Regions from separate parts of the Sphingopyxis granuli genome, predicted to be linked through region 1. Evidence: riboswitches for the same ligand, from Rfam matches in the RefSeq annotation. Region 1 holds a riboswitch; each other region holds the start of a gene.

Region 1 (10,478 bases):
TCGAGGCGCGATGAAACATGTCGTCGTCACCGGCCGCAATGCGCCCGAGGCGCTGATCGAAGCCGCCGACCTCGTCACCGAGATGGTGCAGGTGAAGCACCCGTTCCGGTCGGGCGTGAAGGCGCAGCGGGGAATAGAGTTTTGAGCGGCCAACTCGCGCCGGGACTGCTGGTCGCGGCGCCGCGCTCGGGGGTGGGCAAGACGCTCGTCGCGATCGGGCTGCAGCGCGCCTTCCAGCGTGAAGGACTCGGCGTCGCTGCGGCAAAATGCGGACCCGACTATATCGACCCCGGCTTTCACGCCGTGGCGACCGGGCGATCCTCGGTCAATCTCGACGGTTTCGCGATGACGCCGGCGATGCTGAAGGGGCTGGCGGCGCAGGCGGCCTGCGGCGCCGATCTGGTCGTCGCCGAAGCCGCGATGGGATTGTTCGATGGCGCGGGCCGGAGCAGCACGGCGGCCGAGGTCGCGCGGCTGACGGGTTGGCCGGTCCTGCTCGTCGTCGATGCCGAGGGCGCGGGTCAGAGCGTCGCGGCGGTCGCGCATGGCTTCGCGACCTTTCCCGGCGCGCCGCCGGTGGCCGGAGTCATCGTCAACCGCGTTGCGAGCGACCGTCACGCCGCGATGATCGCCGAAGGATTCGACGCGCTCGACCTGCCGCTGTTCGGCATGATCCGCCGCGACCCGGCGCTGGCGGCCGCCTCGCGCCACCTCGGGCTGGTGCAGGCGCGCGAAGATGGCGCGTTGGACGAGCGGATCGATGCCGTCGCGGCGATCCTCGCGCGCGATTGCGACCTCGCCGCGATCCGCGCGGCAGCGCATGCGACCGCTCCGGCCTTCCCCGTCCGACCGCGCCTGCGTCCGCCGGGGCAGCGCATCGCCCTCGCCGCCGACGATGCCTTCGCCTTCTTCTATCCGCATCTGGCGTCGTGGTGGCGCGATGCGGGCGCTGAGATTTGCGGCTTCTCGCCGCTCGCCGACGAGGCGCCGCCGATGGACTGCGACGCCTGCTGGCTGCCCGGCGGCTATCCCGAACTGCACGCGGGCAGGCTGGCGGGCAATGCGCGCTTCATGGCGGGGTTGCGCGCCTTCGCGGCGCGCGCACCGGTGCATGGTGAGTGCGGCGGCTATATGCTGCTCGGCCGCAGCATCGAGGATGCGGACGGCATCGTGCATCCTATGGCGGGGCTGCTGCCGGTCGATACCAGCTTCGCGAAAAGGAAGATGTCGCTCGGCTATCGGCAGGCGCGGCTGTTCGCGTCGACGCGCTTCGCCGATGCCGAAACGCCGCTGTGGGGGCATGAATATCATCATGCGACCATCACATCGACGAACGAAGGCGCCCCCTTCGCCCGGCTTGCCGACGCGGCAGGTCGCGATCTCGGCCCCGCCGGCCATCGCGCCGGCCACGTGACGGGCAGCTTCTTTCACTTGATCGCCTGACGCGATTTGCCTAACGAGCGGGCCGCGACAGGTTCCCCGAAAGGGGATTGAAAGGGAATGGGGTGCGAAACCCCTGCTGCCCCTGCAACTGTAAGCGGAGAGCCATCGGGCCATATGCCATTGGGACCATCGGTCCTGAGAAGGCGGCCCGGACCGGCGTCGACCCGCGAGCCAGGAGACCTGCCCGTCGCCGTCGTCTTTCGCGCGGACAGGGTGTGCCGGGCGGACGGGGGTGAACCCGACAGACGACAAAGGTGACCGCGCGGCCGCGCGGGCCGATGTCGTTCGCCTATCAGGGTGGGCCGCCATCGACCCAGCGACCGAATGGTCTTGTCGATGGGGTACCCTATGTTCCGTGTTATTGTTCGAAGTTCCATTTCACTGGCGGCATTTGCGGCCGGCTTTCCCGTATCGGCCGCAGAAGCCGCTAACGCCGCCGCGAGGTCCGAAGAGGACAGCATCGTCGTCACCGCGACGCGCTCGCCGCTCGCACTCGACGAGGTGCCGTCGACGATCACCGTGCTCGACAAGACGGCGATCGACCGGTCGCAGGATATCGGCGCGACCGAGTTGCTGTTGCGCACACCCGGCATCACCGTCTCGCGCAACGGCGGCTATGGCACCGCGACATCGCTCCGCATCCGCGGCGCCGAGTCCGATCATACCGTTGTCGTGATTGATGGCGTGAAGCTCAACGATCCGGCGGCGGCCGGCGGCGGCTATAATTTCGCCAACCTGCTGGTCGGCGACATGGAGCGGATCGAAATCCTGCGTGGTCCGCAGTCGATCCTGTGGGGTAGTCAGGCGATCGGCGGCGTTGTCAATATCGTCACGGCCATCCCCGAAAAACCGCTGGAAGGCAGCTTCGACATCGAGGCCGGGTCGCGCAACACGGTCAGCGCGCGCGCCGCGATCGGCGGCCGCACGGGACCACTGAACTGGCGCATCGGCGGCCAGAGCTTCACCACCGACGGCATTTCGGCGATCGCCCCGGCCTTTGGCGGCGGCGAGCGCGACGGCTATCGCAACCGCAGCGTGACGGGCCGCGCCGAACTGGCGCTTGCTTCGAACCTCAGCGTCGAAGTGCGCGGTTATTATTCCACGGCGCGCGTCAATCTCGATTCGACGAGCGGCGATACGCCGGACTACGCGCTCAACGAGGAATTCGTGAGCTATGCCGGCGCCAACTTCGACCTGTTGGACGGGCGTTTCCGCAACCGGATTTCCTATTCCTACACCGACACCGATCGCAGCAATTACGGGCCGCTGCGTGCTCGTCCCGTCAGCCTTCAGGCCAAGGGAGAGAATCGGCGCTGGGAATATCAGGGCAATATCGATGTCACGCGCGGCGTCAGCGCGGTCTTCGGCGTCGAGAATGAACGGTCGAGGTTCCGCAGCCGTTCGCCTTCGGGTTCGCTGGCGACGCCCCTTCCCGACTTCGCGATCGGCAAGGCGGACGTGACCAGCCTTTATGGCCAGCTCAGCGTCGAGCCCCTGGACGGGCTGACGATCAACGGCGGCGTCCGCCATGACGATCACGACCGCTTCGGCGGGCAGACACTGTTTGCGGCGGGCGGTGTCTGGCGGCTGCCGACCGGGACCATCCTGCGCGCGAGCTATGGCGAAGGTTTCAAGGCGCCGACGCTGTATCAGATGTTCAGCGAATATGGGAATGTCGCGCTCGACCCGGAGGAAGCGCATGGCTGGGAAGCAGGGATCGAGCAGCAATTGTTCGGCCGCGCTCTGACGGTTGGCGGGGTCTGGTTCGATCGCACCACGACCGGGCAGATCATCTTCAATTCCTGCTCGCCCACCACGCCCAATCCGCTCTGCTTGGTCCCTGGCGATTCCACGCGCCGTTCGGGCTATTATTCCAATGTCGCGCGCGGCGAGGCGCATGGGATCGAGGCGACGGCGGCGCTGACGCTGGGCGCGCTGACGCTCGACGGCAATTATAGCTGGATCGTGGCCGAGGATCGTTCGCCGGGCGCGACCAATTTCGGCAGGGACCTGCCGCGCCGTCCGCGCCACGCGGCCAATGCTTCGGTCGGTTACGCTCTTCCCTTCGGTCTCGACGTCGGAGCGGCACTGCGCTGGTCCGGCAAGAGTTTCGACAATGCGTCGAACAGCATCGTCCTCGACGATTACACGCTTATCGACCTGCGCGCCGAATTCAGATTGTCGGAGAATGTTCGCTTCTTCGCGCGTGCCGAGAACATCTTCGATGAGAATTATATGACGGCCTACCGTTACGGCACACTCGGCCGCAGCATCTACGCCGGTTTCCGGGGACGCTTCTGATGCGCCCGAATTTTCAGCCAGAGGAGAAGAATATGAAGACGCCTTCTACCGCTCTCGCACGCAATGTCTGGGTCGGCACCATGGCCGGGGTGAGCACCATCGCCTCGATGATTCTGGCCTGCGCGACGCCCTTTCCGTCGCTGGCCGCGCTGGCCGCGACGCACGTGCCGCGTCGCATCGGACTGATGCTGATGTTCGTTGCCTGGTTCGCCGCGCAGGCCGTGACCTATTTCATGCACCAGACGGGCAACCCGGCGTGGCCGTTCGCACTCGGCATGGCGGCGGTCGTCTCGTTGCTGTCGGCGGAGGCCGTCGCGCGCTCGATGCGCAGCCGCCCCGCGGCCGTGCGGATGAGCGCCAGCTACACCGCCGCCTTCGTCGGCTTCAAGCTCGGCATTCTCGCTTGGGTGGCACTGCTCGACCATGGCTGGTCGGCCTTTTCGGGCGAAGTGCTATTGCGCCAGTTCGTGCGCTATGGCGCGATCTTCGCCGGACTGCTGGCGGCGCAGGCCCTGCTGACGCGCGCGGGCTTCAGCCTCGACGTGCCTGCGAACGTGTCGAGACCGCAGGCCGCGTGACGATGCTGCGCCCCGCCGCCGACGGTCCCTCCGTTATCGTGTGCAACACCTGCCGTCACGGCGAAGATGCGCGCGAGGATGAAGAGGGCGTGCGCGGCGGGGCGCGGCTCGCCGGGCTGCTGCGCGGACTTGCCCGCCGCGAGCCCGCCTATGCGCGGATCGCGGTGGAGGAGATGCCCTGCCTGTTCGCCTGCAAGGAATATTGCACGGTCCATGTTCGCGCGCCGGGGAAGGTCGGCTATGTGCTCGGCCGCTTCACGCCGGACGAAGCGGCAGCGCGCGCCATTCTCGACTATGCCGTGCATCATGCCGCCAGCGCCGAAGGCCGCGTCGCTTATGCCGACTGGCCGGAAGGCGTGAAGGGACATTTCCTCGTCCGCGTTCCGCCGCCGGGATTCGTCGCCGAATGACCGCCTTTGCCTCGATCGCGGATTTCGAGGTCGCGCTGGCGCGTCCGCGGAATATCGACGGCGAAGCGCAAGAGGCGGCCCGCGCGCGCCAGATGACGCTGACCAAGCCCGCCGGATCGCTGGGGCGGCTGGAAGACATCGCCATCTTCTTCGCCGGCTGGCAGTCGCGCGCGCGCCCGCGCCTCGACCGCGCGCGCGCCGCGATCTTCGCCGGCAATCACGGCGTCGCCGTGCACGGCGTCAGCGCTTTTCCCTCAACCGTCACGGCTCAGATGGTCGCCAATTTCGAGGCGGGCGGCGCGGCGATCAACGCGCTGTCGGCCGCCGCCGGACTGGAATTGAAGATCGTCGCGCTCGACCTAGACCGGCCGACCGCCGACTTCACGGCCGGGCCGGCGATGACCCCGGCCGAATGCCTCGACGCGCTCAACGCCGGGGCGGCGGTCGTTGACGAGCGGATCGACATGATCGTGCTGGGTGAAATGGGGATCGCCAATTCGACCGCTGCCGCCGCGCTATGCGCGCGCAGCTTCGGCGGCACGGCTGCCGACTGGGTCGGCCCCGGCACGGGCATCGATACGGAGGGCGTGGCGCGCAAGGCCGAGGTGGTCGAGCGCGCGGTCGCCGTCCATGCCCATGCCGGGCGTTCGGCGTTCGAGACGCTGCGCCGCGTCGGTGGCCGCGAGACGGCGGCGATCGCCGGTGCGGCGGTGCGGGCGCGGCAATTGGGCGTTCCCGTCCTTCTCGACGGCTTCATCTGCTGCGCGGCGATCGCGCCGCTGGCGTCGGACAATCCGGCGATCGCCGACCATTGTATCGCGGGCCATTGCTCGGCCGAGCCCGGCCATGTGCTGCTGCTCGAAAAGCTTGGGCTCGATCCGCTGCTGTCGCTCGGGATGCGGCTCGGCGAAGGGAGCGGGGCGGCGGTGGCGGCCGGGGTCGTCCGCGCGTCACTCGCCGCGCACGACCGGATGGCGACCTTTGCCGAGGCCGCGGTGTCGGCGTCGCTGTGACCGGCTTCGCGCTCCATTTGCTGCGGCATGGCGCGCCCGAGCGACCGGGGCTGCTGCTGGGCCGGACCGACAGCGCGCCGACCATGGAAGGAATCGCCGCCTGCGTCGCGCAGGCGCGCACCGTCGGCGCCGAACGGCTGATCGCGTCGGACCTGCGGCGCTGCCGGCTGGCGGGCGAAGCAATCGGAGCGGCCATCGGCCGGCCGCTCGCCGTCGACCCCCGCTGGCGCGAAATCGATTTCGGCGCGTGGGACGGCCGGGCGGCCGAAGAGATCGACCGCGAGGCGATGACCCGTTTCTGGGACGATCCCGACGCCAACCCGCCGCCGGGCGGCGAACGCTGGTCGGCGCTCGTCGCGCGCGTGTCGCGTGCCGTCGCCGAACTGGAACCGGCCCCCACGCTCATCGTCACGCACGGCGGCGCGATCCGCGCGGCGTTGCACATCCTCTGCGGCTTCGAACGGCGTCCTATATGGTCGTTCGACCTGCCATATGGCGTCCTCGTCTCGCTGCGCCTGTGGCCGGGCGACGCGCCGGTCGCGCAGATTACCGGCCTGCGCCCATGAAGGGATTGCTGATCGCCATCCAGTTCCTGACGCGGTTGCCGACGCCGCGTCTGGCGGCCGTTTCCAGCGCGGAATTCGCGGCCTCGATGCGCTGGTTTCCGGCGGTCGGGCTCCTCGTCGGCGTGATCGTCGCCGCGGCCGCATGGGGCGGCGGCAGGCTGGACGGCTGGTCGGGAGCCTTGCTCGCGCTGCTCCTGTGGGTGGGCGTCACCGGGGCGCTTCATCTCGACGGGCTGGGCGACATCGCCGATGCGCGCGGCGCGGCGCACAAGGATCGCGACCGCATGATCGCCGTCCTGTCCGATCCCCATGTCGGCAGCTTCGCGGTCGTCGCGATCGTCCTGCAACTGGTCGCCAAGCTGGTTCTGCTCCATGCCCTGATCGAGGCGCAGGCCTTCCTCGCCATCGCCCTCGTCCCCTTCGCGGCGCGAACGGGGCCGCTCGTCTGGTCGCGGTGGCTGCCCGATCTTCACACGGGGCTGGGTTCTCGCTTTCGCGGCGCCGTCCGCATCGGCGATCTCCTGCTGTGGGGCGTGCTGCTCGCGGCGGCTTCCTGCTGGTCGCCCGCGCTTCTCGCTACACCCCTCTTCCTGCTCGTCTGGGGGTGGTGGCTGCGCTGCGCGATCGGCGGCGTGTCGGGCGACGGCCATGGCGCCGGAATCGAAGTGACCGAAAGCCTGTCGCTGTTCGCGGCGCTGCTGTGGCTGCAAGTCGCATGAGCGAGCCGTGGACATGGCACGGCGGTGACCTGTCGGCCGCGAAGCGCCGGTTCGGCTCGGGCGGCGATCCCTGGATCGATCTGTCGACGGGGATCAACCCCAACCCCTGGCCCGATACGGAGCGCGTCGACGTCGACTGGCGGCGCCTTCCCGAACGCGGCGCCATCGCCGGGCTGGAGGCCGTGGCGGCCTCCTGTTTCGGCGTCGCCGCGCGCCACGTCTGCGCCGTCCCGGGAACCGAGATCGGCCTCCGCCTGGTCGGCGCGCTGATCGGCGGCGAGGCCCGATACGCCGCACCCGGCTATCGCACGCACGGCGAGATGATCCCGGCCGCGATGGCCACGGGTCCAGACGCGATCGGGCGGCATGGCGGCAGCATAATCCTCGCCAATCCCAACAATCCCGACGGCCGGACCGTCACGCCCGCGACGCTTCGCGACCTGCTCGCGAGTCGGAGCGGGGCGGGCTGGCTGCTGGTCGACGAAGCCTTCGCCGATGTCGATCCCGCGCTGAGCCTCGCGCCGGCGGTGGGCGACGATGCGCGCCTGATCCTCTTCCGCTCCTTCGGGAAATTCTTCGGGCTGGCCGGGGTGCGGCTCGGCTTCGTGCTGGGGCCGGAGCCGTTCCTGCGCGATCTGCGCGCCCTGCTCGGCGCCTGGCCGGTGTCCGCCGCCGCCGTGGCCATTGGCGCCGCCGCCTACGCCGACGCGGACTGGATCGCCGCCACGCGCCGCCGCCTGCCGAAGCAGGCAGCCGCGCTCGATGCGCTGTTGCGGGGGGCCGGATATATGCCGGTCGGCGCATGCCCGCTGTTCCGGCTGGTCGAAACCGCCGACGCGCGCGCCTTGTTCGAACGGCTGGCGCGCCGCGCCATCTTGACACGGCCCTTTGCGGACCAGCCGCAATGGCTGCGCTTCGGTCTTCCGGGGGACGACGCAGCATTCCTGCGGCTGAAGGCCGCCCTCGCCGATGGCTGATCCGGTCACATTGGCGGCGCTGGGGCTCGACGCCGCGCTGGGTTGGCCGCGCACCCTCTATCGGCTGGCCGGGCATCCGGTCGGATGGTTCGCGCGGCTGATCGACGCCGCCGAGAGGCGTTGGAACGGACCGGAACGACGCTTCGGTACGCGCCGCCTGCTGGGGCTGCTGACCGTCCTGCTGCTGGCCGGGCTGGTCGGCGGGACGGCCTGGCTCGTCCAGTCGCTGCTGCTCGAACGGCTGGGTGCGTTCGGGTGGGCGGCCGTGGCGCTGCTCGCCTGGCCGGCGATCGCGCAGCGCAGCCTGTTCGACCATGTCCGCGCCGTCGCCGACGCTCTCGATAGCGAAGGCCTGCCCGCCGCCCGCGTCGCCGTGGGCGCGATCGTCGGCCGCGATACCGCCGCGCTCGACGAAAGCGGCATCTCGCGCGCCGCCATCGAAAGCCTTGCGGAAAGCTTTTGCGACGGCGTGACCGCACCCGCCGTCTGGCTGCTGTTCCTGGGGCTGCCGGGGGTCTGGACCTATAAGGCGGTCAACACCGCCGACAGCCTGATCGGCCACCGCGAGGAACGCTGGCGCGCCTTCGGCTGGGCGGCGGCGCGCGCCGACGACCTGCTCAACCTCGTCCCCGCCCGCCTGTCGGCGCTGCTGATCTGCCTCGCGGGCGGGGGCGGCTGGCGCATCCTGCGGCGCGACGCCGGCAAGCACGCCTCGCCCAACGCCGGATGGCCGGAGGCCGCCATGGCGGGCGCGCTCGGGCTTCGTCTCGCGGGCCCGATCGCCTATGACGGCGTCCTGCACGACAAGCCCTGGATCGGCGACGGAGCGCGCGCGCCGTCGAGCCTCGACATCCGCCGGGCGCTGCGTCTCTACCTCGGCGCCTGCGCGCTGCTCTGGCTTCTCGTGGGGGGTGCCGAATGGGCGCTGTGATGCTGCAAGCGACCGGGTCCGACGTCGATAAATCGGTGCTGGGTTCCTGTCTGCACGGTCCCTTCGCCTCCGTCGACCTGCGCCACGCGCTGCTGGGCCGCATCGGGGTCACGGCGAGCGGTCGCGACTATCATGCCGACGTCGATGCGCGGCATGGCGATGTCGGCGGCTTGCTCGCGCCGGCGGGAAGGGGGAAGGGGAGCGCATGACCGGACGAAGCCTTTTCGTGCTGGGCGGCGCGCGATCGGGAAAGAGCCGATACGCGCAGGCGCGCGCCGAAGCGATCGCGGGCCGGCACATCTTCATCGCCACGGCGGAAGCCCATGACGCGGAGATGCGCGACCGTATCGCGCGCCACCGGGCGGACAGAGACGAACGATGGCAAACGGTCGAGGCGCCGCATGATCTCGCCGCCGCGCTCGACGCCGCCGATGACGCGGACGCCGTCGTCCTGGTCGATTGCCTCACCATCTGGATATCCAACCTCATGCTGGCGGAGGCCGATTGCGAAGCCGCGACGCGCGAGCTTTGCGAAGCCATTGGGCGGTTCGGGGGCCAGCTCATCCTCGTCGCCAACGAGGTCGGCCTCGGGATCGTGCCGGACAACGCACTGGCGCGTCGCTTCCGCGACGAAGCCGGTCGGACGAACCAGGCCGTCGCTGCGGCTGTCCAGGAGGTGCAGATGATATTCGCTGGCCTTCCGCAGCGCCTGAAATAGTTCGCCACATGAAGAGATGCGTCCATCAGCCAGAATGAACGAGAGGTCGCTTGCGCGCCTTTCGAATGCGAATAACGCAACGGCAACATACGTCGGCGGGCCACCCATCGCAGCACCGCAGCTCACGTTCCATCACGTGGGCTTGCTTCGACAATGGTAATTTTCATGCTCATGCATTTCCGCGTCGGTGTATGCCGGCTGCGATTGCGACCAGAAGGCCGGCCATCAGCAAAGGCATGGCGGCGATCGTCGCAATCGCAGGTAGGCCGAAGCCGCGATCGAGCATCATGCCGCCTGCCATGGGGCCGAGCGTTCCGCCCGAAAAGCGGCCCATGCCGGTCGTGACACCAATTGCCGTGGCGCGGATGCGGCTCGGAAATATCCATGCACCGAAACCGATAATTCCGCTGAATGCTCCATCGATGAAGAAACTGATGAACGCGAGGACGGCAACCGTCGTTGTGAAATTTCCGTGATCGCGCAGGCCCAGTGCCAGCGCGACGGCACCGATAAGGAATGTGGCCGGCAACAGACGGCCCGGCTGGACCCGAGCCATCAACGCCGCGACGCCAGGAAGCCCTTGTTCGCTCTCAAGCTGGCCAAAGAGGCAGTCAATGCGGCTCAAGATGCGCAGGGACGGGCCGGCGCGATGCAGACTGCATTTGCCTATCATCAACTCAGCCACGCGCATAACATGCAGACGCTCGGCACCCTCATCGATACGCGCGGAATCATGTCGAAGAACGTTGATTATAATGCCAAGATATACGACCCGGCCAAGGGTTCGACTTCCTGACGGCATGTTGATTCCCGGTTCGCACC
Region 2 (10,478 bases), 600 kb from region 1:
ACGCGCAGTTCGCCATAGAGGCTCGCGGTCCGCGCCTCCTGATCGGCGTCGAGGGTCAGCGCGCCGCGCCGGCCGGCGACGTTGACGAACTGCCGCGCGTGGGTGCTGCCACGGCGAATCTCGCCCCCCAGCGTCACCTCGACCGGCCCCGCCGCATAGTCGATCCGCGCGAACCCGCCGACGTCGGTCGATTTCTGATCGATCAGCTGAAAGATCGGGTGAAAGAGCGATTTCGCGTTGACGAAACCCCCGACCTCGAGCGTCGCGGTGCCGAGGTCGAAGCGGGTGCGGTTCTGCAGGCGCAGCGAATCGATGTCGCGCCGCTGGTCGCCCGCGACGCTGCTCGCATTGGCGCCGCGCGGGGCGGTCAGCGCCTGCGCCTCGGTCAGCGCGCCCGGCAGTTGCTGGCGGATGCGGTTGATGCTCGCATAGAAGCGCGTCGCGACCCCGTCGCCGAGCGTCAGCCCGACATTGCCGTGGAAGCGCAGGCTGCGGCGCTGCGCATGGTCGCGGTCGCCGTCCGACGTGTCGGCGCTGACCGCGCCCCAGGCGTCGACCGGCCCGCTGGCGACGCCCGCCGAAACCAGGCCGCGAAGCAGGCCGAAGCTGCCGGCATCGCCGCGCAGATAGACGCCCTGGGCGGTGCGCCCGGTCGGGGTCACGCCGTTGATCGCGCCCCCCAGCGTTCCCGAACCGAAGCGCAGCGCATTGGCGCCGCGCCAGACTTCGAGATGGTCGAAGAAGATCGGCTCCAGCTCCTGAAAATCGCCATTGTCGTCGGCGAGGTTGATCGGCACCCCGTCCTGCAACAGCGTGACGCCGCGCATGTGGAAGCCGCGCGAGAGGCCCGAGCCACGGATCGCCAAGCGCACCTCCTGCCCATAGCGCGGCTGGAGGTAGACGCCGGGCGAGAAGGCGAGCGTATCGCGCAGCGACACGATCGTCTTGTCGGCATAATCCTGATGCGTGACGACGTCGGTGCCGCCGGGGGTCTGCGCCGCGCGCTGCTGCGCGGCGTCGGCGAGCGTCGGCGCGGTGACGATGATCGTCGCCTCCTCGGCGTGAGCGGCCGTGGAAAACAGCACCGGGGAAAAGGAAAGGACGAGGGCGAGCGCCGGCAGGGGCGCCGCACGGGTAACGGAACGGGTCATGGAAAATCCTTCGCTGAAAATCAGGCAAGGCCGGCGCGCGCGAAAGCGCGGCCGGCGATCGGTCTGAATCAGGCGAAGGCGGGCGGGCCGGTGCTGGGGGGAAGCGGCGAGGCGATGCCCGGCGCGAAGCCGAGCGAGGGGATCGCCGGCGGCGCGGGGTCGACCCGCACCGGCGCCGCGGGCAGCGCCGGGGCATCGGGCACGATCGGCGCCACCGCGAGCGCGCCCCACGGGCAATGCTGCTGCCCCTCTCCATCGGGATGATCGCCCGCGGTCTGGACCGGGATGGTCATCGTCCCGCCGGGGTTCGACGGGTCCGAACAGACGCGGACGGTGATCGACCCCCCGGCATCGGGCCCGATCATCCAGCCCGGCGCGACCAGCACCCGCGCGAGCAGCGCGAGAAGCACCGGCAGCAGCAGCCAGCCCGGTCGGCGGAAGGCGGAAAGATCGGCCACGCCGCGCTCCTAGTCCCGGCGGACGGTTCGGGCAAGCGCGCAGGCCCCGCAAAAGCCGATTGCCAAAATGCGCCGAGGCGCTATGGGCGGGCGCCGCAAGGGCAACCTTGCATTGATCGCGCCGGTGCCCCGATGGGGCTTAAAAGGGAACGCGGTAAGGGGGTCCGGCCGGACCTTCGAAACCGGGGCTGTCCCTGCAACTGTAAGCGGCGAGCGCGATGCACCGACCCGGTCCCCGACCGGGTCTGCCACTGGGGCGACCTGGGAAGGCGTGCATCAAGCGACGACCCGCGAGCCAGGAGACCTGCCGGCGTGGGTCGCTCAATGCCTCGGTCCAGGGAAAGGCCAGGGCACGGAGAACTCCGTCGAGCGACGACCCAGCGGCCGGGGCCGCTTCGGGGCACGAAATGCGGGCGCCTTGCGCCAGCCCGCCGCCCGTGCGCCGGTCGATCGCGCACGCGGCTCGGCAGGTCCCCGCCTTCGCTCTCGGCGCGTGGGGGACTCCCATGTTGAAATACGGCCTTTCCATCGTGGCGCTGGCGGCGACCTCGCCGGCGCTGGCCCAGACCGGCGATGCCGCCGCCGACCCGCGCCCCGGCGACGCGATCATCGTCACCGCCTCGCGTTCGGGCGAAGGGGTCCGGGCGGACCAGCTCGGCGCCTCGGTCACGGCGATCGACAGCGAAGCGCTCGAACAGCGCCAGACGCGCATCGTTTCCGACGTGCTGCGCGACGTGCCCGGCGTCGCGGTCAGCCGCACCGGCGGCCTCGGCGGCATGACCGATATCCGCATCCGCGGCAGCGAAGCCAATCACGTCCTCGTCCTGGTCGACGGCATCGAGGTCGCCGACCCCTATCAGGGCCAGTTCGATTTCGGCGGTCTGCTCGCCGACCCCGCCGCGCGGATCGAGGTGCTGCGCGGCCAGCAATCGTCGCTCTATGGCTCCGACGCGATCGGCGGCGTGATCCATTACATCACCCTGTCGGGGCGCGAGGCGCCGGGCCTGAGCGCCCGGATCGAGGGCGGGTCGTTCGGCACCGTCGCCGGCAGCGCCCGCGCCGCGGGCGCATCGGACAGCTTCGACTATGCGATCACCGGTACCTATTACGGCGCGAACGGCTATCCGACCGCGCGCGGCGGGGTGCGCGACGTCGGGATGCAGACGGTCGGCGCGAGCGCGAAGCTGGGTTGGACGCCGAGCGACGCCTTCCGGCTGAACGCCGTGCTGCGCTATGGCTTCAGCGACGCCGACAACAACGACAGCGAATATGACACGACGAGCCCGCGCTTCGGCTATATCGTCGACAGCCCCGGCGTCCATGTCGAGACCGAATCCTTCCATGCCCTGCTGGCGGCCGAACTGACCGCGCTCGACGGGCGCTGGGTGACCAGCCTGTCGGGGCAGCTTTCCGACACCGCGCGCCACGGCCGCTCCCCCTTCGGGTTGGACTATGGCAGCAAGGGACAGCGCTACAAGGGATCGCTGACCTCTAGCATCCGCTTCGGGACCGATGCGATCGCCCACCGGCTGACCGGTGCGGTCGATGTCGAGCGCGAGGCGTTCCGCACGCTGACGCCGGGCGCCTTTCAGGGAAAGCGCCACACCGACAATCTGGGGCTGGTCGCCCAATATGAGCTGACCGCGGGCGCGCTCTCGCTCGGCGCGTCGCTGCGCCACGACGACAACAACCGCTTCGACGATGCGACGACCTGGCGCGTCCAGGGCAGCTATCGCCTTCCGACCGGCACGCGCATCCGCGGCGCCTATGGCACCGGGGTCAAGAATCCGGGCTATTTCGAGCTGTTCGGCTATATCGACGGCCGCTACATCGGCAATCCCGACCTGAAACCCGAAAAGTCCGAGGGCTGGGAAGCGGGGATCGAGCAGAGCTTCGGCGCCGACGACTGGGCGACGATCGGGGCGACCTGGTTCGATTCGACGCTGAAGGACGAGATCTTCACCAACTATCCCGCGCCCGACTTCACCGCGACTCCGGCGAACCGCGCGACGACGAGCAAGCAGCACGGCATCGAGGCCTTCGCCAGCGCGCGGCCGCTGCCGCAGCTTCGCTTCGACCTCGCCTACAGCTGGATCAAGGCGCGCGAGAACGGCGCGCCCGAAGTGCGGCGACCGAAGCATATCGCCAGCTTCAACGCCACCGTGTCGAGCAGCGACCAGCGCTTTGCGGGGACGCTGACGCTGCGCTACAACGGCCGCACGACCGACCTCGCCTATATCAACCCCAGCTATGTCCCGGTCGTGGTCGCGATGAAGGACTATGTGCTCGTCAACCTTGGCGCCGATTACCGGGTGACCGACGCCATCTCGGTCTTCGGGCGCGTCGAGAATCTGCTCGGGGTCGACTATGAGGAAATTTTCAGCATCGCGACGCCGGGCCGGGCCGCCTATGGCGGCGTCCGCCTGCGCTTCTGAGGGAAGGAACGCGCTTGACGCCATACGCCGCCCTGCCCGCGCTCGCGCTGCTGCTCGCCGGCGGCGGCGCGCTGTGGGCGCAGCAGGGCGGCCGTACGGCACCAGCGGCGACGCCGCCGGCCGCGCCGCAGCGCGTCGTGTCGCTCAACCTGTGCGCCGACCAGTTGCTGCTCGCGCTTGCCGACCGCGACCGGATCGCCGGGCTGACGCGCAACGCGACCGATCCCGGCATGTCCGCGGCCGCCGCGGCGGCGCGCGGGCTGCCGCTGATCCGCAACGCCGCCGAACAGATACTGGTCGCGGCGCCCGACCTGATCGTCGGCATGCCCGCGAGCGGCAGCGCGGCGGTCGCGGCGCTGCCGCGCGGCAGCTTTCGGACGCTCGACCTGCCGACCGCCGACAGCTTCGACGTCATCCGCCGGACGATCCGCCTGACCGCGACCGCGCTCGGCGATCCGGCGCGCGGCGAAGCGCTGATCGCGCGGATGGAGCGCGACCTCGCCGGCGTGCCCCGCCCGGGGCGCGGCCGGGTCGCCGCCTATTACCAGCGGCGCGGCTACATGACCGGGACGGGGACGCTGATCGACGAGATGATGGGGCGCGTCGGGCTGGTCAATCTTGCCGCAAAGCTGGGCAAGCCGCCGCTGTCGCAGCTGAGCCTCGAGGAGATGGTGGCGGCGAACCCCGATTTCCTGATCGTCGAAAGCGCGAGCGACACCATCACCGATCAGGGCAGCGAGATGCTGCACCACCCCGCGCTTCGGGGCATTCCGCGGCTCAGCGTGCCGGAGGCGTGGACCGTTTGCGGCGGCCCCGCTTATGGGGCGGCCGTGCACCGCCTTGCCAGGCAGATCCAGCGCCACGACGGCGCGCGCCGATGACGATGCGCGAGGCCCGATCGCCCCGGCGGCTGACGCTGGCGCTGCTCGCGCTCGCATGCGGGGCGGCGGCGGCTTCGCTGTGCTTCGGCACCGTCGACCTGCCGCTCGCCCGCCTGTTTGCCGCCGCATCCGGCCGCGGCGATCATGTCGCGACCGTCATCCTCTTCGACCTGCGCCTGCCGCGCCTGCTGGTCGGGCTCGCGGTCGGCGCCATGCTCGGGCTCGCGGGGGCGGCGCTGCAAGGCTATCTGCGCAATCCCCTCGCCGAGCCGTCGGTGCTCGGCACCTCGAACGCCGCGGCGCTCGGCGCGGTCGCCGCGCTTTATTTCGGGCTCGCCAATCTTCACCCGGCGGCGCTGCCGCTGCTGTCGATCGTCGGTGCGCTGCTGTCGCTCGCGCTGCTCTTCGCGCTCGCCGGCCGCTCCGAAAGCCCGCTGACGCTGATCCTCGCCGGCATCGCCGTCGGCACCCTCGCGGGGGCGGGCATCAGCCTCGCACTCAACCTGTCGCCAAACCCCTTCGCGGCGATGGAGATCATGACTTGGCTGATGGGCAGCCTCGAAAATCGTTCGTTCGGCCATTTGTGGGCGGCGCTGCCGTGCATCGGCGCCGGGATGGCGCTGCTGCTGTGGAACGGGCGCGCGCTCGACGCGCTGACGCTGGGCGAGGACGGCGCGCAGGCGCTCGGCGTCGACCTCGCCCGCACGCGCCTGCGCCTGCTGCTCGGCACCGCGATCGGGGTCGGCGGCGCGGTCGCGGTGTCGGGCGCGATCGGCTTCGTCGGGCTGATCGTCCCGCATCTGATCCGCCCGCTGACCGACCGCAGCCCGTCGGCGATCCTGCTGCCCTCGGCGATCGGCGGCGCGGCGCTGCTGACGCTCGCCGATCTCGCGGTGCGGCTGATCGACACCACCAGCGAGCTCAAGCTGGGCGTCGTGACCGCCTTTCTGGGCGTGCCCGTCTTCCTGTTCCACCTGATGCGCGAGCGCCGGCTGTGGTGACGCTGACGCTCGATCATGTCGATGTCCGCCTCGGGCGGCGGCCCGTCGTGCGCGACGTCAGCGCAGCGCTGGCCGGGGGCACGCTCACCGGCATCGTCGGCCCCAATGGCGCGGGCAAGTCGACGCTGGCGCGCGCGCTGCTCGCGCTGGTGCCGAGCACCGGGCGCATCCGCATCGATGGCGCCGACGTCGCCGCGATGCCGCGCGCGACGCTCGCGCGATGCGCCGCCTATCTGCCGCAGGGCCAGACGCTCCACTGGCCGCTGACCGTCGAGCGGCTCGTCGGGCTCGGCCGCCTGCCGCACCTCGGCCCGATGTCGCGCCCGGGCGCCGCCGACCTCGCCGCGATCGAGCGCGCGATGACGCGCGCCGGGGTGCTCGACCTGCGGGACCGCGACGCGACCCATGTGTCGGGCGGCGAGCGCGCGCGCATCCTTCTGGCCCGCGCGCTGGCGGTCGAAGCGCCGATGCTGGTCGCCGACGAGCCGCTCGCCAGCCTCGATCCCGGCCACCAGATCGACGTCATGGACCTGCTGCGCGGCGAAGCGCACGGCGGCGGCCTCGTCATCGCGGTACTCCACGACCTGACCATGGCGGCGCGCTATTGCGACCGGCTGCTGCTGATCGACAAGGGCGCGATCGTTGCCGACGGTCCGCCCGCCGCGGTGCTGACGCGCGCGAATCTGCGCGCGGTCTATGGCATAGAGGCCGAGGTCGACCTTGGCGGCGCCTGGCCGACGATCACCGCGCTGGGGCGCAGCCGCGAATGAGCGGCGCGCTGATGCTGCAAGGCACGGGGTCGGACGTCGGCAAGTCGGTGCTCGTCGCCGGGCTGTGCCGCGCCTGGACCAACCGCGGCCTGCGCGTCCGCCCCTTCAAGCCGCAGAACATGTCGAACAACGCCGCGGTGACGGCCGACGGCGGAGAGATCGGCCGCGCGCAGGCGCTTCAGGCGCTCGCCTGCCGCGTCGAGCCGCACAGCGACATGAACCCGGTGCTGCTGAAGCCGCAGGCCGACCGCAGTTCGCAGTTGATCGTCCACGGCCGGGTGCGCGGCACGCTGGGCAGCAACAATTTCCGCGAAGCACGCGGCGCGCTGCTGGCCGATGTGATGCAGAGCCACGACCGGCTGCGCGCCGAATGCGATCTCCTGCTCGTCGAGGGCGCGGGGTCGCCCGCCGAGATCAATCTGCGCGCCGGCGACATCGCCAACATGGGCTTCGCCCGGGCGGCGGGGGTGCCGGTGGTGCTGGTCGGCGACATCGACCGCGGCGGCGTGATCGCATCGCTGGTCGGCACGCGCGCGGTGATCGACCCCGCCGATGCCGCGATGATCCGCGGCTTCCTGGTCAACAAGTTCCGCGGCGACCCCGCGCTGTTCGCGGACGGCTATCGCGCGGTCGAGGCGCGGACCGGGTGGCGCGGTTTCGGCATCGTTCCCTGGCTGCCCGCCGCCGCCCGCCTGCCGAGCGAAGATGCGGTGATCCTCGACCGGCGCTCCATGCCCGACAGCGGCCGCCGGATCGTCGCCTGCCCGATCCTGCCGCGCATCGCCAATTTCGACGACCTCGACCCGTTTCGGCTCGAACCCGGCATCGAGCTCGTCATGGTGCCGCCCGGGCGCCCGATCCCCGCCGAGGCCGCGATCGTCGTCCTGCCCGGATCGAAGGCGACGATCGCCGACCTCGCGGCGTTGCGCGCCGAAGGCTGGGACATCGACATCCGCGCGCATCATCGGCGCGGCGGCCTGATCGTCGGCCTGTGCGGCGGCTATCAGATGCTCGGCCGCCGCATCGCCGATCCGCACGGCATCGAGGGGGTGCCGTCGGAGGTCGACGGGCTCGGCCTGCTCGACGTGACGACCACCCTCTCCCCCGTGAAGGTCCTGCGCCGCGTCCGCGGCGAAGCGCTGGGCGTCCCGGTCGAGGGGTATGAGATGCACATGGGGGAGACGCGCGGCCCCGGCACCGCGGCGCCCTTCGCCAGGCTCGACGGAGGCGGCGCCGACGGCGCGATCGACCCGGGCGGAACGGTGATGGGAACCTATCTCCACGGCCTGTTCGCCGCGCCGGCGCTCCGCCGCGCGCTGCTCGCCCATATCGGGGTCGCGGCCCGCGCGCACGACCATGGCGCCGACGTCGATGCCGCGCTCGACGCGATCGCCGAAACGCTGTCGGACCATATCGACATCGACGGCCTGCTCCGCCTCGCGGCCAGCTGACGGACCGCGGTTAGGGTCAGTTGCTCGGCTTCGTCCAGCCGGCGCGATCAGACCGCGCCGGGGAAGGGGTTCTTGCCGCCCTCGGCGGTCCAGCGCTCCATTTCCTGCTCGAACACGTTGAGCGGCACCGACCCGAGGCTCAGCAGCTTGTCGTGGAACCAGCGCTGGTCGAAGGCGGGACCCAGCGCCGCCTCGGCTTTCGCGCGCTGGCGGCGGATGGCCAGTTCCCCCAGCTTGTAGGCGAGCGCCTGTCCCGGCCAGCTGATATAGCGGTCGACCTCGGTCTCCACCTCGTGCCGCGACAGCGCGCTGTGATCGGCGAGGTAGGCGATCGCCTGATCGCGCGTCCAGCCATAATGGTGGATGCCGGTGTCGATGACGAGACGGCAGGCGCGCCAGATTTCGTAGGACTGGCGGCCGAACTCCTCATAGGGCGTGCGATAGATGCCGATCTTGCTGCCCAGCCATTCGGTGTAGAGCCCCCACCCCTCGCCATAGCCCGAAAAATAGGTCTGCTTGCGGAACTCGGGCCGGTCGGGAACGGGCGCCTCCATCGCGATCGCCCCCTGCAGGCTGTGCCCGGGGGTGCATTCGTGGAGCGTCAGCGCCGGAATCTGATACAACGGGCGCGACGGCAGGTCATAGGTGTTCATCAGGCACGCCTCGCGCCCGCCGCGGCCCGCGGTGAAGAAGGGCGCGATCGCATCGGGCACCGGCCGGATGGTGAAGCGGTAGCGCGGCAGGAAGCCGATGGTGGTGCGGAGCAGCCCGTCCATCCGCTTGGCGGTATAGGCGGACACGCCCATCAGCTCGTCGGGCGTCCGCGCATAGAATTGCGGATCGGTGCGCAGGAAATGGATGAACGCCTTGAGGTCGCCCTTGAACCCGGCGGCTTCCCGGGTCTTCTCCATGTCGGCGGTGATGCGCGCCACTTCTTCGAGGCCGATGCGGTGGATCTGCTCCGGGGTGAGGTCGGTCGTCGTATATTCGCGGATCTGCGCCTGATAGAAGGCCTTGCCGTCGGGCATCGCCTCGGCCGCCAGCGTCTGGCGCGCCTGCGGCAGATATTCGTTGCGATAGAATGCGAGCAGCTTCGCATAGGCGGGAACGATCTTCTGCGCGATGATCTGCCTCGCCTCGGCCTGGATCGCGGCCTTCTCGCTCGCCGGAATCGCGGCCGGCAGATCGGCGAACGCCCCCCAGAAGGGATTGTTTTCGGGGTCGGCGACCATATGCGCCTCGATCGACTTGTCGCGCCCCGCCAGCGTCACCCCGGGCACGCTGAAGCCGCGCTTCAGCCCCGCGCGCATGTTGACGATCTGCTCGTCGAAATAGCGCGGCAGGTCGGAAAGGCGGGCGAGGTAGCGCCGATATTGCGCCTCGGTCCGATAGGGGGTGCGCGCCGCGATGCCCGACCAGAACTGGCTGTCGGCGTTGAACGGCATCTCCCAGGTGCGGAACCGCCCGTTGGCGACGAACGCCTCCAGGCTGGTGCGGAACACCGCGGCGTTGATCCGTTCCTCGGGCGACAGCCGGTCGACCGGAATCCGGTCGAGCGCCTTCAGAATATCCGCCCAATGCGCAACGCGCGCCTGCTGGCTCGCGGCATCCACCCTGGGGAAATGGTCGAGCGGCCCGGTCTCGTCATCGCCGCGCCAATGGCCCAGCTCGGTACCGCGCCACGCCCATTCGGCCTCATAGAGTGCGCGAAGCTGCTCGTCGGCGCTGTCCGCCGGGGCCGGCGCTTGCGCCTGCGCAACGAGCGGCGCCGCAAGCGCCAGAAACAGGACTCCAGGGCGACCGTAGCTCATCGAAACTCTCTCCCGCGTTGCCGGACGCGCCGTCGGCGATGGCGCCACGCCATGGCATCGTCCGCGGCGGGACTATATCGACGTGCGATCTTGTCCCACAAGCGCATAAATTTGCGGGAAGAAAAGCGGGCGTCCGCTTGCTTCGCGCCTCAGCAAGCCCGGATCATCGACACATGGTCGAAGCGGACGTCGCCGACGATCGAGCCCGGCCGTGCCGGCTCCTCGCGCGCGAGATCGGTCGACAGATAGCGCAGGCTGTTGTCGCAAAAGACCGTCGCCACCACCGCCGCCTCGTCCAGATCGCGCGCGACCTCGATCGCGGCGAGCAGGTTGGCGCCGCTCGAGATGCCGACCCCCATGCCAAGCTCGCTCCCCAGCCGCTGCGCCATGCGGATCGCGCAGCTGTCGGAAATCGCCACCGGCCGCGCGAGCCGGTCGAGCCGCACGATCGGCGGGATGAACTCGTCCGAAATGCCCTGGATGCGGTGATGGCCGACCTTGTGCCCGGTCGACAGCGTCG
Region 3 (10,478 bases), 1.1 Mb from region 1:
GCCGAAAAGCCCGCCGCTTTCATCGTCGAGCCGCTGATCCTCGGCGCCGGCGGCATGCTGATCTACCCCGCCTGGGTGCTCGCGGAAATGCGCGCGATCTGCGCCCGCCACGGCGTCCTGTTCATCGCCGACGAGGTGATGACCGGCTGGGGCCGCACCGGCACCCGCTTCGCCTGCGACCAGGCGGGAGTGATCCCCGACATCGTCTGCCTGTCGAAAGGGCTGACCGGCGGCGCGATGCCGCTCGCGGTGACGCTGTGCATCGAACCGGTCTTCGAAGCGCATTATTCGACCGACCGCGCGAAGACCTTCTATCATTCGTCGAGCTACACCGCGAACCCGATCGCCTGCGCCGCGGCGGTCGCCAATCTCGTCATCTGGCGCGACGAGCCGGTGCAGGCGCGGATCGACGCGCTCGCCGAAGCGCAGGCGGCGCATTTGTCGCTGCTGACCGGCGATGCGCGCATCGCGAACCCGCGCCGGCTGGGCACCATCGCCGCGCTCGACGTCCGCGTCCGCGACGGCGGCTATCTGTCGACGCTCGCGCCGCGCCTGATCGCTTTCTATCGCGAACAGGGCGTCCTGCTCCGCCCGCTCGGCAACAGCATCTATGTCATGCCGCCCTATTGCATCGCGCCCGACGAACTCGCGCAGGTCTGGAACGCAATCGCCGCATCGCTCGATCTCGATCCATCGCCATAGGTGGTGGCGCGTCCGCCAGAGCATTCTCCAGGCAGGTGGAAACGCCTCTATGGCGTGTGAGGATTCGGGTTTCGGCGCACTGCCTCATCCGTTCGTCATGCTGAACTTGTTTCGCAATTATCCCCTTCCGACAGGTGAGCGTTCCCCGGCGAAAGCCGGGGTCCATGCGGGGCAGCGCTGTGCCATCTGGACCCCGGCTTTCGCCGGGGAACAGCGCTGACTTGCCTGAAGGGTATATGTCCCAACCAAATTCAGGGTGACGACGGGAGAATTCAGGGCGAAAGGGAGAAACCGTGCCGAACTCCGAATCCACGGGCCTCAGTTCGGCCTGGGTTCATCTGCGGCGGCCCATCGTTGCAGGCCACGACATCGGGAACGCGATCCGGAATGACAGGAAAAGCCGCTCTTCTGACTTGTCTCGCGGCTTTCGCCTCCGCGGCCCCGGCGCTTGCGCAGGAGGAGGAAAGCCTCGCGCAGTCGGCGCAGCCGCCGCAAAAGACCTCGATCCTCTATACCTATGGCGACGAACCCTGTCCCGAGGCGCAGGGCGACGAGATCGTCGTCTGCGCGCAGCAGCCCGAATCCGATCGCTACCGCGTCCCCAAGGAATTGCGCGAGGAGATCAAGGACGACGCCCCGGTCGGCGGCGGCAGCTGGGCGTCGCAGGTCGAGGGTTATGAGACGATCGCCCGCGCCACCCGGCCGAACAGCTGTTCGCCGGTCGGCAGCTACGGCTTCACGGGCTGCGCCGCCGCGGCGCTGCGCGAATGGTTCGAGGCGCGGCGCGCGACGCACCCATAGGGTCATATTCCGGAAACCGTGCGTTTCGCCGCGACGACATTGACGCCGCGCCGCCCTCTCGCCTAGCCTCGCCGCTCTCGGAACAGGAGCCCCCCCATGCGCCATACCCTTCCCTTCGCCGCTCTCGCGCTCGCCGTCGTCGCGGTCCCGGTCGTCCTTGCGCAGGGCGGCCCCGCCGTCCCCGGCGCGCCCGACAGGAGCCGTGTCGCCGCCGGAACCTACGCCGCCGACCCCGGCCACACGATCGTCGTGTGGGAGGTCGATCATTTCGGCTTCAGCAAATATCAGGGGATTTTCGGCGACGTGACCGGCACGCTCGTCCTCGATCCCGCCAACCCGGCGGCCGCGAAGGTCGACGTGACGATCCCGGTGTCGAAGGTGACGACGGCAAGCGCCGGGCTGACGGGCCACCTGCTTCGTGCCGGCAAGGACGGCGCCAAGCCCGATTTCTTCGGCCCCGCCCCCGCCGACGCGCGTTTCGTGTCGACCCGCGTCGTCCTCGACGACGATGGCGACGAGGCGAAGGTGACGGGCAACCTCACGCTCAACGGCGTGACCCGGCCGGTGACGCTCGAGGTCGATTTCCACGGCGCGGGCACCAATCCCGGCAGCAAGAAGGAAACCGTCGGCTTCGAGGCGGAGGGCGAGATTCGCCGCAGCGACTTCGGCATCCTCTATGGCATCCCGCTGGTCAGCGACCGTGTCGAGCTGAAGATTCACGCGGCGTTCGAGAAGCAGTAGGCGCCTTCCCACCGCACTTTTTGCGGCCGCCCTCTTGCCAAGCCCGCGCTTTTTGGTCATGAGCGCGGGCGATGCACATGCGCGGCCTCCTTCTTCTGCGACTTACACGCCCTTGGGCGTGACTTTCGGCCTGCGCCTTTCGCGGCGGGCCACGCGCTCAAGGGCCTGACGACACAGCATCCGAATCCACGCAAGCAGAAGAAGCCAACCCATGCCCATGCTCCGCGACCCCTCGGCCAAGTACCGACCCTTTCCGCAGGTCCCGCTGGAAAACCGCCAGTGGCCCGCCCGCACGATCACCAAGGCCCCGATCTGGCTCTCGACCGATCTGCGCGACGGCAACCAGGCGCTGATCGATCCGATGGACGCCGAAAAGAAGACGCGCTTCTTCGACCTGCTCGTCAAATGCGGACTCAAGGAGATCGAGGTCGGCTTCCCCGCCTCGGGCGCGACCGACTTCGACTATATCCAGAACCTCGTCCGCTCGGGCCGCATCCCCGACGACGTCACGCCGCAGGTGCTGACGCAGGCGCGCGCCGACCTGATCCGCACCAGCTTCGACAGCCTGGCAGGCGCGAAGACCGCGATCGTCCACCTCTACAACGCGGTCAGCCCCGCGTGGCGCCGCATCGTCTTCGGCATGGAGATGCCCGAGATCAAGCAGATCGCCGTCGACGGCGCGAAGCAGCTGCGCGACAATGCCGCGCGCCTGCCCGGCACCGACTGGCGCTTCGAATACAGCCCCGAGACCTTCTCGACCGCGGAGATCGATTTCAGCATCGAATGCTGCGCCGCGGTGATGGACGTGCTCCAGCCGACGGCGGACAAGCCGATCATCCTCAACCTGCCCGCGACGGTCGAAGCGGCGACGCCCAACATCTATGCCGACCAGATCGAATATTTCTGCAAGCATCTGCCGAACCGCGACCGCGCGCTGATCAGCCTGCACACGCACAACGACCGCGGCACCGGGGTCGCGGCGGCCGAACTCGGCCTGCTCGCGGGCGCCGACCGCGTCGAGGGCTGCCTGTTCGGAAACGGCGAGCGCACGGGCAACACCTGCCTCGTCACCATCGCGCTCAACATGTACACGCAGGGCGTCGACCCCGAACTGGACTTCTCCGACATCGATCAGGTCATCCAGACGGTCGAATATTGCAACCAACTGCCGGTCCACCCGCGCCACCCCTATGGCGGCGAACTGGTCTACACCGCCTTTTCGGGCAGCCACCAGGACGCGATCAAGAAGGGGTTCGCGGCGCGCGAGCGGCAGAATGACGACAAGTGGGAAGTCCCCTACCTGCCGATCGACCCCGCCGACCTGGGGCGCAGCTACGAAGCGGTGATCCGCGTCAACAGCCAGTCGGGCAAGGGCGGCGTCGCCTGGGTGCTCGAACAGGACAAGGGGCTGAAGCTGCCGAAGAAGATGCAGGCGAGCTTCAGCCACATCGTCCAGGCGGTGGCGGACCAGACGAGCCGCGAGCTGACCGCCGACGACATCTGGACCGCCTTCGAAGGGCATTATCTGGCGGCGGACGGCAAGCGCTTCCAGCTCGTGAGCTGGGCGGAAAGCCAGAGCGGCGCCGACCGCATCTTCGCCGGCAAGCTGACCATCGACGGCGCCGAGCGCAGCATCAGCGGCCGCGGCAACGGCCTGATGTCGAGCGTCGTCGCCGCGCTGGCCGAATCGGGCGGCCCGGCGATGGACATCGTCGATTATTCCGAACATGCGATCGGCCAGGGCAGCAATGTGCAGGCCGCCGCCTATGTCGAATGCCGTACCCCCGACGGCCGCAGCCTGTTCGGCTGCGGTCTCGACACCGATGTCGCGACCGCCAGCGTGCGCGCGATCCTGTCGGCGGCGAACGCGATCTGATCCGGTCGCGGCGCCCGGGGCGGCGCGGGCCGCCCCGGCCTCCTCGCACCCCTTCCCTCTCCCGTCCGCCGCATCCCGGTCACGACTGGCCCGATCGGCGTTTCGCGGCGCGCGCATTTGGTCCTAAGCCGATGCGCGCAGCCGGGGGGCGGCGAAGGAGAAGGACCCGTGAACGCATCCCAGGCCTCGTCCGCCAGCGGCCCGAGCGCGCCCGTCGCTCCCGCCGGGCCGCTCCCCGCCGTCGGGGGAAGCAGCGACCTGTTCTGGAGCCTGCAATATTGCCGCGCAAGCGCGCTGTCGCTGACCCGTCTCGAACTGGCGCTCGCCAGCAGCGACCGGCGGCGGATCGTCGAGGCGATCGATCGCCTCCACGCGCTCGACCGCGAAATCGAGCGCAGGGTCGCAAGCCTGCCGCCGCCGCCCGATCCCGACCCCGAGCGCGAGGCGATCGACCGGCACCTCGACCGCGAGAAGATGGCGGTGGCGTTCGAAAAGCTGGCGCTCGCCAGCGGGATCAGCGGCCCCGCCCTCGCATCGCCGCCCGCCTTCGCGGCGCGCACGCGGCCCGAAACCGAGCTTTCTCATGAGGTCGAAGGGCCGCCCTTCGATCGCCGGCGAACCCATATTCTCGCCTCGCACGGTCCGAAGATCGCGCTCCTGCTGGCGATCGCGGCCGCCACCGCCGCGCTGCTGGCGACCGCCTTTTAGGATAGGGCCAATCACCAGCCAACACATATAAAGATTTCTTTATATAGCGCTTGACAGGATTGCCGCGGCGCCTATTCTTCATGCTGTCGAGGTTCTTCGCGCCGGGCATCCGGGGCGGAGCGAAGATGGGAAGCCGGTGCGAAACCGGCGCTGCCCCCGCAACTGTAAGCGGCGAGCGGCGGTCGATCATGCCACTGGTTCGGCAAGGAACCGGGAAGGCCAGACCGCTGCGGCGACCCGCGAGCCAGGAGACCTGCCTCGTCAGATACGTCCTCCGGCGGGGTGCCCGGTCAGGCCGCATGCATGGCTGCGTCCGACCCTTGCCCTGCGGACGCGGGATATCGTGCGTTCGCGTCTGTCCGTCGCCCTTGCCCCCTGCAAGGTGCTCGAAATGACTGTCAGCGTCGCCACTTTAGGCTTTCCCCGCATCGGCCTTCGCCGCGAACTCAAGGTCGCGCTCGAATCCTACTGGTCGGGCAAATCGACCCTCGCCGACCTGCACGCCGCGGCGGCCGGCCTGCGCGTCGCCCATTGGGCGCGGCAGAAGGCGCTGGGGGCCGACATCCTGCCGTCGAACGATTTTTCGCTCTATGACCATGTGCTCGATACCTCGGCGCTGATCGGCGCCGTCCCCGCGCGCTACGACTGGGACGGCGAGACGGTCGATACCGATCTCTATTTCGCGATGGCGCGCGGCGCACAGGGCGATCCGGCGCACGCCGGGTGCGGCCACGCCGCCGATACGACGGCGCAGGAGATGACCAAATGGTTCGACACCAACTATCATTTCCTCGTCCCCGAACTCACCGCCGGCCAGACCTTCCGCATCGCCTCGACCAAGATTTTCGACGAATATGACGAAGCGAAGGCGCTGGGGTATCAGACGCGCCCGGTGCTGCTCGGCCCGGTCAGCTACCTGATGCTCGCCAAGGGCAAGGCGGTCGAACCGCTCGCCCTGCTTCCCGCGCTGCTCGACACCTATGCCGAGATCCTCGCGCGGCTGGCGAAACAGGGCGCCGACTGGGTGCAGATCGACGAGCCCTGCCTCGTCCTCGATCTCGACGACGCGCAGCGCGCCGCGTTCGAGCGCGCCTATGCGCGGCTGGCGACGGCGGGGCCGCGCCTGATGCTCACCCCCTATTTCGGCGGTCTCGGCGACAATCTCGATCTCGCCGCCGAACTGCCCGTCCACGGTCTCCACCTCGACCTCGTCCGCGCGCCCGAACAGCTCGGCCCGGCACTCGACAAGGTGCGGCCGCACGTCCTGCTGTCGCTCGGCGTCGTCGACGGCCGCAACATCTGGCGCGCCAACCTTTCCGACCTTTACTGGCGGCTCAAGGAGCTGGCGGCGACGCGCGACCTGATCCTCGCGCCGTCCTGTTCGCTGCTCCACGTTCCGGTCGATCTGGCGCTCGAAACCGCGCTCGATCCCGAAATCGCGCAATGGCTGGCTTTCGCGGCGCAAAAGATCGAGGAACTCGCCGCGCTCACCAAGGCGCTGAACGAAGGCGAGGATGCCGCCTTCGCCGCCTTTTCGGCGTCGCGGATGGCCGCGGTCGCCCGCGCGACCTCGCCCCGCATCCACGATCCCGCCGTCGCCGCCCGCCTTGCCGCGCTCGACACGGACGCCGCGCGCCGGGCCGCGCCCTTCGCCGCGCGCCGCGAGGCGCAGCGCCGGCGCCTTCCGCTTCCCCGCTATCCGACCACGACGATCGGCTCCTTCCCCCAGACGGCGGAGGTCCGCAAGGCGCGCGCCGCGCATATCCGGGGCGAAATCGACGATGCGGCCTATGACCGCTATCTGAAGGTCGAAACCCGCGCCGCGATCAAGTGGCAGGAGGAGATCGGCCTCGACGTCCTCGTCCACGGCGAGTTCGAGCGCAACGACATGGTGCAATATTTCGGCGAACGGCTTGCCGGATTCGCCTTCACCCGCAGCGGCTGGGTGCAGAGCTATGGCTCGCGCTGCGTGCGGCCGCCGATCCTCTATGGCGACGTGTCGCGTCCGCGGCCGATGACGGTCGACTGGTGGCGCTATGCCCAGGATCAGACCGACCGGCCGGTGAAGGGCATGCTCACCGGGCCGGTGACGATCCTCAACTGGTCGTTCGTCCGCGACGACCAGCCGCGCGAAGCGAGCTGCCGCCAGATTGCGCTGGCGATCCGCGACGAGGTGCTGGACCTTGAGGCCGCGGGCGCCGCGATCGTCCAGATCGACGAGGCGGCGCTGCGCGAGGGGCTGCCGCTGCGCCGCGGCGAATGGCCGCATTATCTGGGCTGGGCGGTCGAATGCTTTCGCATCGCGGCCTCTGGCGTGCGCGACGACACGCAGATCCACACCCACATGTGCTATTCGGAATTCAACGACATCCTTCCCGCGATCGGCGCGATGGACGCCGACGTCATCTCGATCGAAACCGCGCGGTCGCAGATGGAACTGCTCGGGGCCTTCGCAAGCTATGCCTATCCGAACGAGATCGGTCCCGGCGTCTATGACATCCATTCGCCGCGCATTCCGGCCGAGCGCGAGATGACCGACCTGCTGACCCTCGCCGGACGGCACCTGCCGTCCGATCGTATCTGGGTGAATCCCGATTGCGGGCTCAAGACGCGCAAGTGGGACGAGGTGCGACCGGCCCTCGTCTCGATGGTCGCCGCGGCGCAGCGGATGCGGATTCGGGAGGCCTATGATGCCTGACGAAACCATGCCCGCGGGCCAGCCCACGATCCGCGTCACCGCGATGCCCGCCAACGCCAATGTCTATGGCGATATCTTCGGCGGCTGGCTGATGGCGCAGATGGACCTGGCCGCGTCTTCGGTCGCGTCGCTCCACGCGCGCGGTCGGGCGGTCACGGTCTCGGTGGAGGGCATGGCCTTCCACCGCCCCGTGTTCGTCGGCGACGAGGTGTCGGTCTTCGGCCGGCTGGTGAAGGTCGGCCGGACCTCCATGCATGTCGAGGTCGAGGCCTGGGCGCGCGACCGCCATGCCGAGGACGGGCACAAGGTGACGCAGGCGGTCTTCATCTTCGTCGCGGTCGGCCCCGACCGGCGCCCGCGCGCGCTCGGCCGCCCGGCCGCCGGTCCCCCGCCGTCCTGACCGGCTCGCGCTTGCGGCGGGCGGCCGCGATCCCCCTTGCGCAGCCTTCCGTTTACGTTAAGGTCAGCCGAAACCTCTATTCGGAGAGCGACGCCCATGGCCCTTCCCGCGATTTTCGACCGCCTTCGCCTGCCCGTCATCGGTTCGCCGCTGTTCATCGTCTCGGGCCCCGACCTCGTCATCGCGCAGTGCAAGGCGGGGATCGTCGGCAGCTTCCCGGCGCTCAACGCGCGCCCGCAGACGCTGCTCGACGAATGGCTCCACCGCATCACCGAGGAACTGGCGGCATGGGATCGCGAGAATCCCGACCATCCCTCGGCGCCGTTCGCGGTCAACCAGATCGTCCATCGCTCGAACGACCGGCTCGAGGCCGATATCGCGACCTGCGAGAAGTGGAAGGTGCCGATCACCATCACCTCGCTCGGCGCGCGCGAGGAACTCAACCAGGCGGTCCATAACTGGGGCGGCATCACGCTTCACGACGTCATCGACGACCGCTTCGCGCGCAAGGCGGTCGAAAAGGGCGCCGACGGCCTGATCCCCGTTGCGGCCGGCGCGGGCGGCCACGCCGGCACCCAGTCGCCCTTCGCGCTGGTGCAGGAAATCCGCGAATGGTTCGACGGGCCGGTCGCGCTGTCGGGCGCGATCGCGCACGGCCGCTCGATCCTCGCCGCGCAGGCCTGCGGCGCCGATCTCGCCTATATCGGCAGCGCCTTCATCGCCTGCGCCGAGGCGAATGCGGACGCCGGATACAAGGCCGGGATCGTCGAGGGGCGCGCCGCCGACATCGTCTATTCGGACCTGTTCACCGGCGTCCACGGCAATTATCTGCGCGGCTCGATCGTCAACGCCGGGCTCGACCCCGATGCATTGCCGAAGGGCGACCTCAAGACGATGAACTTCGGTTCGGGCGGCAATACCAAGGTCAAGGCGTGGAAGGACATCTGGGGGTCCGGCCAGGGAATCGGGTCGGTGCGCGCGGTGCGTCCCGCCGCCGATTTCGTCGCCGAACTGACCGATCAATATCGCGAGGCGTGGCGCGAACTGCAGGGCAAGGTCATCGGCTGAGCGCGCCGCAGCCGCCGAACAGCCGCCCGATCGCGTCGTCCAGATAGGGGCGATCGGCGAAAATCCGCATCGGATCGCGCCGGTTGAGCCAGAAGCCGGCACCATGCCGGTCGGTCAGCGCGCGCCGCGCGGTATCCTGCAACAGTCGCAGCCGCATCACCGCGGTCCGCCGCGCCGCGATCGGGTCGCCGGGCGCCTGCGCGGCGAAATGGGCGCGGATACGCTCGACCCGCGCGACCATCACGTCGCTATAGCCGGGGTGCGGCCCGCGATGCAGCGCGTGGCCCGACGACAGTGCGCCGCCCTCGCTTGCCGGCAGCATCAGGCCGTTGAGGTCGAAGCGCTGGAGCAGGAAGCCCTCGGCGCGCAGGCAGTCGAACATCGCCGCCATCTGCGGGCGGCGGAGCAGCAGGACGGGCAGCAGGTGATGGCGCTGGAAACCGGGCCGCGGCGGCGGCGCCCCGCGCCATCGCCGCGAATCGCACCGCAACGCGGCCTCAGCCGCCGCGGTCGAAGGCGACGTCCACCACCGCATGCCCCCGATCGGCATCGAGGCGCGGCGACAGATCGACCCATTCGCCTTGTTGCAGCCCGCGCGCCCGCTGCGTTTCGAGGATCGGGCCGTTGACCATGATGTCGAGCGCGAGGCGCGCCAGCCGCCGCACCATGTCCGCCACCGTCCAGCCGGCCGGGATCGCGGCGGTGAGTTCCTGCCCGGCAAAGGCGGCGAGCCCGCGCGTCCCGACATGCGCACCGCCCGCCGTTTCGTGCCGGCGAAAGGCGACGAGGTGGAGGACGGGCGGCATGCCGCTCGTCAGCATCTCGGCAACCGCGGCGCGGAACTGCGGGGCGTCGGACCACAGCCGCGCGGGGGACCAGAAGATGTGGCTGGCATCGAACAGATCGATCAACAGCACCAGCGTCTTGAACAGTTCGCGCATGCGCGTGGCCTGACCGCCCCCGGCGGATGGGGTCGCGCCGCCGGCCGCGACGAACGCCCAGCATCGCCCCGCCCCGCGCCAGTCGGGCGGCAGCCCTGCCGCGAGCTGGCTCGTCGCCGGCGCATCGGGATCGGCAAGGTCGAGCGCCGCCGAGCCCGCCGGTCCGGCGACCAGGTCCGTCGCGCCGAGCCGCAGGTGGAATGTCGGCGAATCGGGGTCCGTCGCCAGCAGCCCGCCTTGCCCGTCCGCCGCGACGCCCTCCGGCCGCAGGCCCATGTGACGCAGCGCGCGCTCGACCTCGGCCGGCGACCGGCGTCCGAAACCCTGCGCGACGATCAGCGCAAAAGGGCCAGCCGAAACCAGCCCCCTCGTCCCTTCATTGCTGTTGTCGTCGCCATCCATCGCCGCGCCGGCCTTCGTCGATCGCACCGGGCATCGCAGGACGGGCGCCCTTGATCAAATGCTAATTGCGATCCTGTCGACAAGTTAATCCGCCGCCGCGCGGCAGGTGATCAAATCGCGACCTGGCTGCCCAGTTCGACG

What was found. A riboswitch is a leader RNA that binds a small molecule or an ion and turns the genes downstream of it on or off. The one in region 1 is predicted to bind cobalamin.
Region 2: linked by a shared signal. The riboswitch ahead of SGRAN_RS20840 (TonB-dependent receptor plug domain-containing protein) and the one ahead of SGRAN_RS18195 (TonB-dependent receptor plug domain-containing protein) in region 1 are both predicted to bind cobalamin.
Region 3: linked by a shared signal. The riboswitch ahead of metE (5-methyltetrahydropteroyltriglutamate--homocysteine S-methyltransferase) and the one ahead of SGRAN_RS18195 (TonB-dependent receptor plug domain-containing protein) in region 1 are both predicted to bind cobalamin.

The regions. Positions count from the first base shown of each region.
Region 1 is NZ_CP012199.1:3,959,889-3,970,366, reverse strand. It holds gene cobO (cob(I)yrinic acid a,c-diamide adenosyltransferase) at 1-145, shown strand, start outside; gene SGRAN_RS18200 (cobyrinate a,c-diamide synthase) at 142-1,443, shown strand; cobalamin riboswitch at 1,456-1,645, shown strand; gene SGRAN_RS18195 (TonB-dependent receptor plug domain-containing protein) at 1,792-3,744, shown strand; gene SGRAN_RS18190 (hypothetical protein) at 3,777-4,322, shown strand; gene SGRAN_RS18185 (DUF1636 domain-containing protein) at 4,325-4,732, shown strand; gene cobT (nicotinate-nucleotide--dimethylbenzimidazole phosphoribosyltransferase) at 4,729-5,745, shown strand; gene SGRAN_RS18175 (histidine phosphatase family protein) at 5,742-6,311, shown strand; gene SGRAN_RS18170 (adenosylcobinamide-GDP ribazoletransferase) at 6,308-7,030, shown strand; gene SGRAN_RS18165 (aminotransferase class I/II-fold pyridoxal phosphate-dependent enzyme) at 7,027-8,007, shown strand; gene cbiB (adenosylcobinamide-phosphate synthase CbiB) at 8,000-8,938, shown strand; gene SGRAN_RS18155 (hypothetical protein) at 8,938-9,147, shown strand; gene cobU (bifunctional adenosylcobinamide kinase/adenosylcobinamide-phosphate guanylyltransferase) at 9,144-9,656, shown strand; gene SGRAN_RS22385 (MFS transporter) at 9,826-10,185, opposite strand; gene SGRAN_RS18140 (hypothetical protein) at 10,237-10,452, shown strand.
Region 2 is NZ_CP012199.1:4,557,471-4,567,948, forward strand. It holds gene SGRAN_RS20830 (TonB-dependent receptor family protein) at 1-1,151, opposite strand, end outside; gene SGRAN_RS20835 (DUF2946 family protein) at 1,220-1,609, opposite strand; cobalamin riboswitch at 1,716-1,935, shown strand; gene SGRAN_RS20840 (TonB-dependent receptor plug domain-containing protein) at 2,116-4,044, shown strand; gene SGRAN_RS20845 (ABC transporter substrate-binding protein) at 4,059-4,925, shown strand; gene SGRAN_RS20850 (FecCD family ABC transporter permease) at 4,928-5,926, shown strand; gene SGRAN_RS20855 (ABC transporter ATP-binding protein) at 5,920-6,696, shown strand; gene SGRAN_RS20860 (cobyric acid synthase) at 6,693-8,147, shown strand; gene SGRAN_RS20865 (DUF885 domain-containing protein) at 8,195-9,958, opposite strand; gene SGRAN_RS20870 (PLP-dependent cysteine synthase family protein) at 10,108-10,478, opposite strand, start outside.
Region 3 is NZ_CP012199.1:2,849,680-2,860,157, forward strand. It holds gene SGRAN_RS13270 (adenosylmethionine--8-amino-7-oxononanoate transaminase) at 1-702, shown strand, start outside; gene SGRAN_RS13275 (hypothetical protein) at 1,090-1,503, shown strand; gene SGRAN_RS13280 (YceI family protein) at 1,600-2,244, shown strand; gene leuA (2-isopropylmalate synthase) at 2,456-4,120, shown strand; gene SGRAN_RS13290 (hypothetical protein) at 4,289-4,828, shown strand; cobalamin riboswitch at 4,901-5,103, shown strand; gene metE (5-methyltetrahydropteroyltriglutamate--homocysteine S-methyltransferase) at 5,220-7,526, shown strand; gene SGRAN_RS13300 (acyl-CoA thioesterase) at 7,519-7,926, shown strand; gene SGRAN_RS13305 (NAD(P)H-dependent flavin oxidoreductase) at 8,023-8,994, shown strand; gene SGRAN_RS13310 (AHH domain-containing protein) at 8,984-9,529, opposite strand; gene SGRAN_RS22610 (hypothetical protein) at 9,492-10,364, opposite strand; gene SGRAN_RS13320 (potassium transporter Kup) at 10,448-10,478, opposite strand, start outside.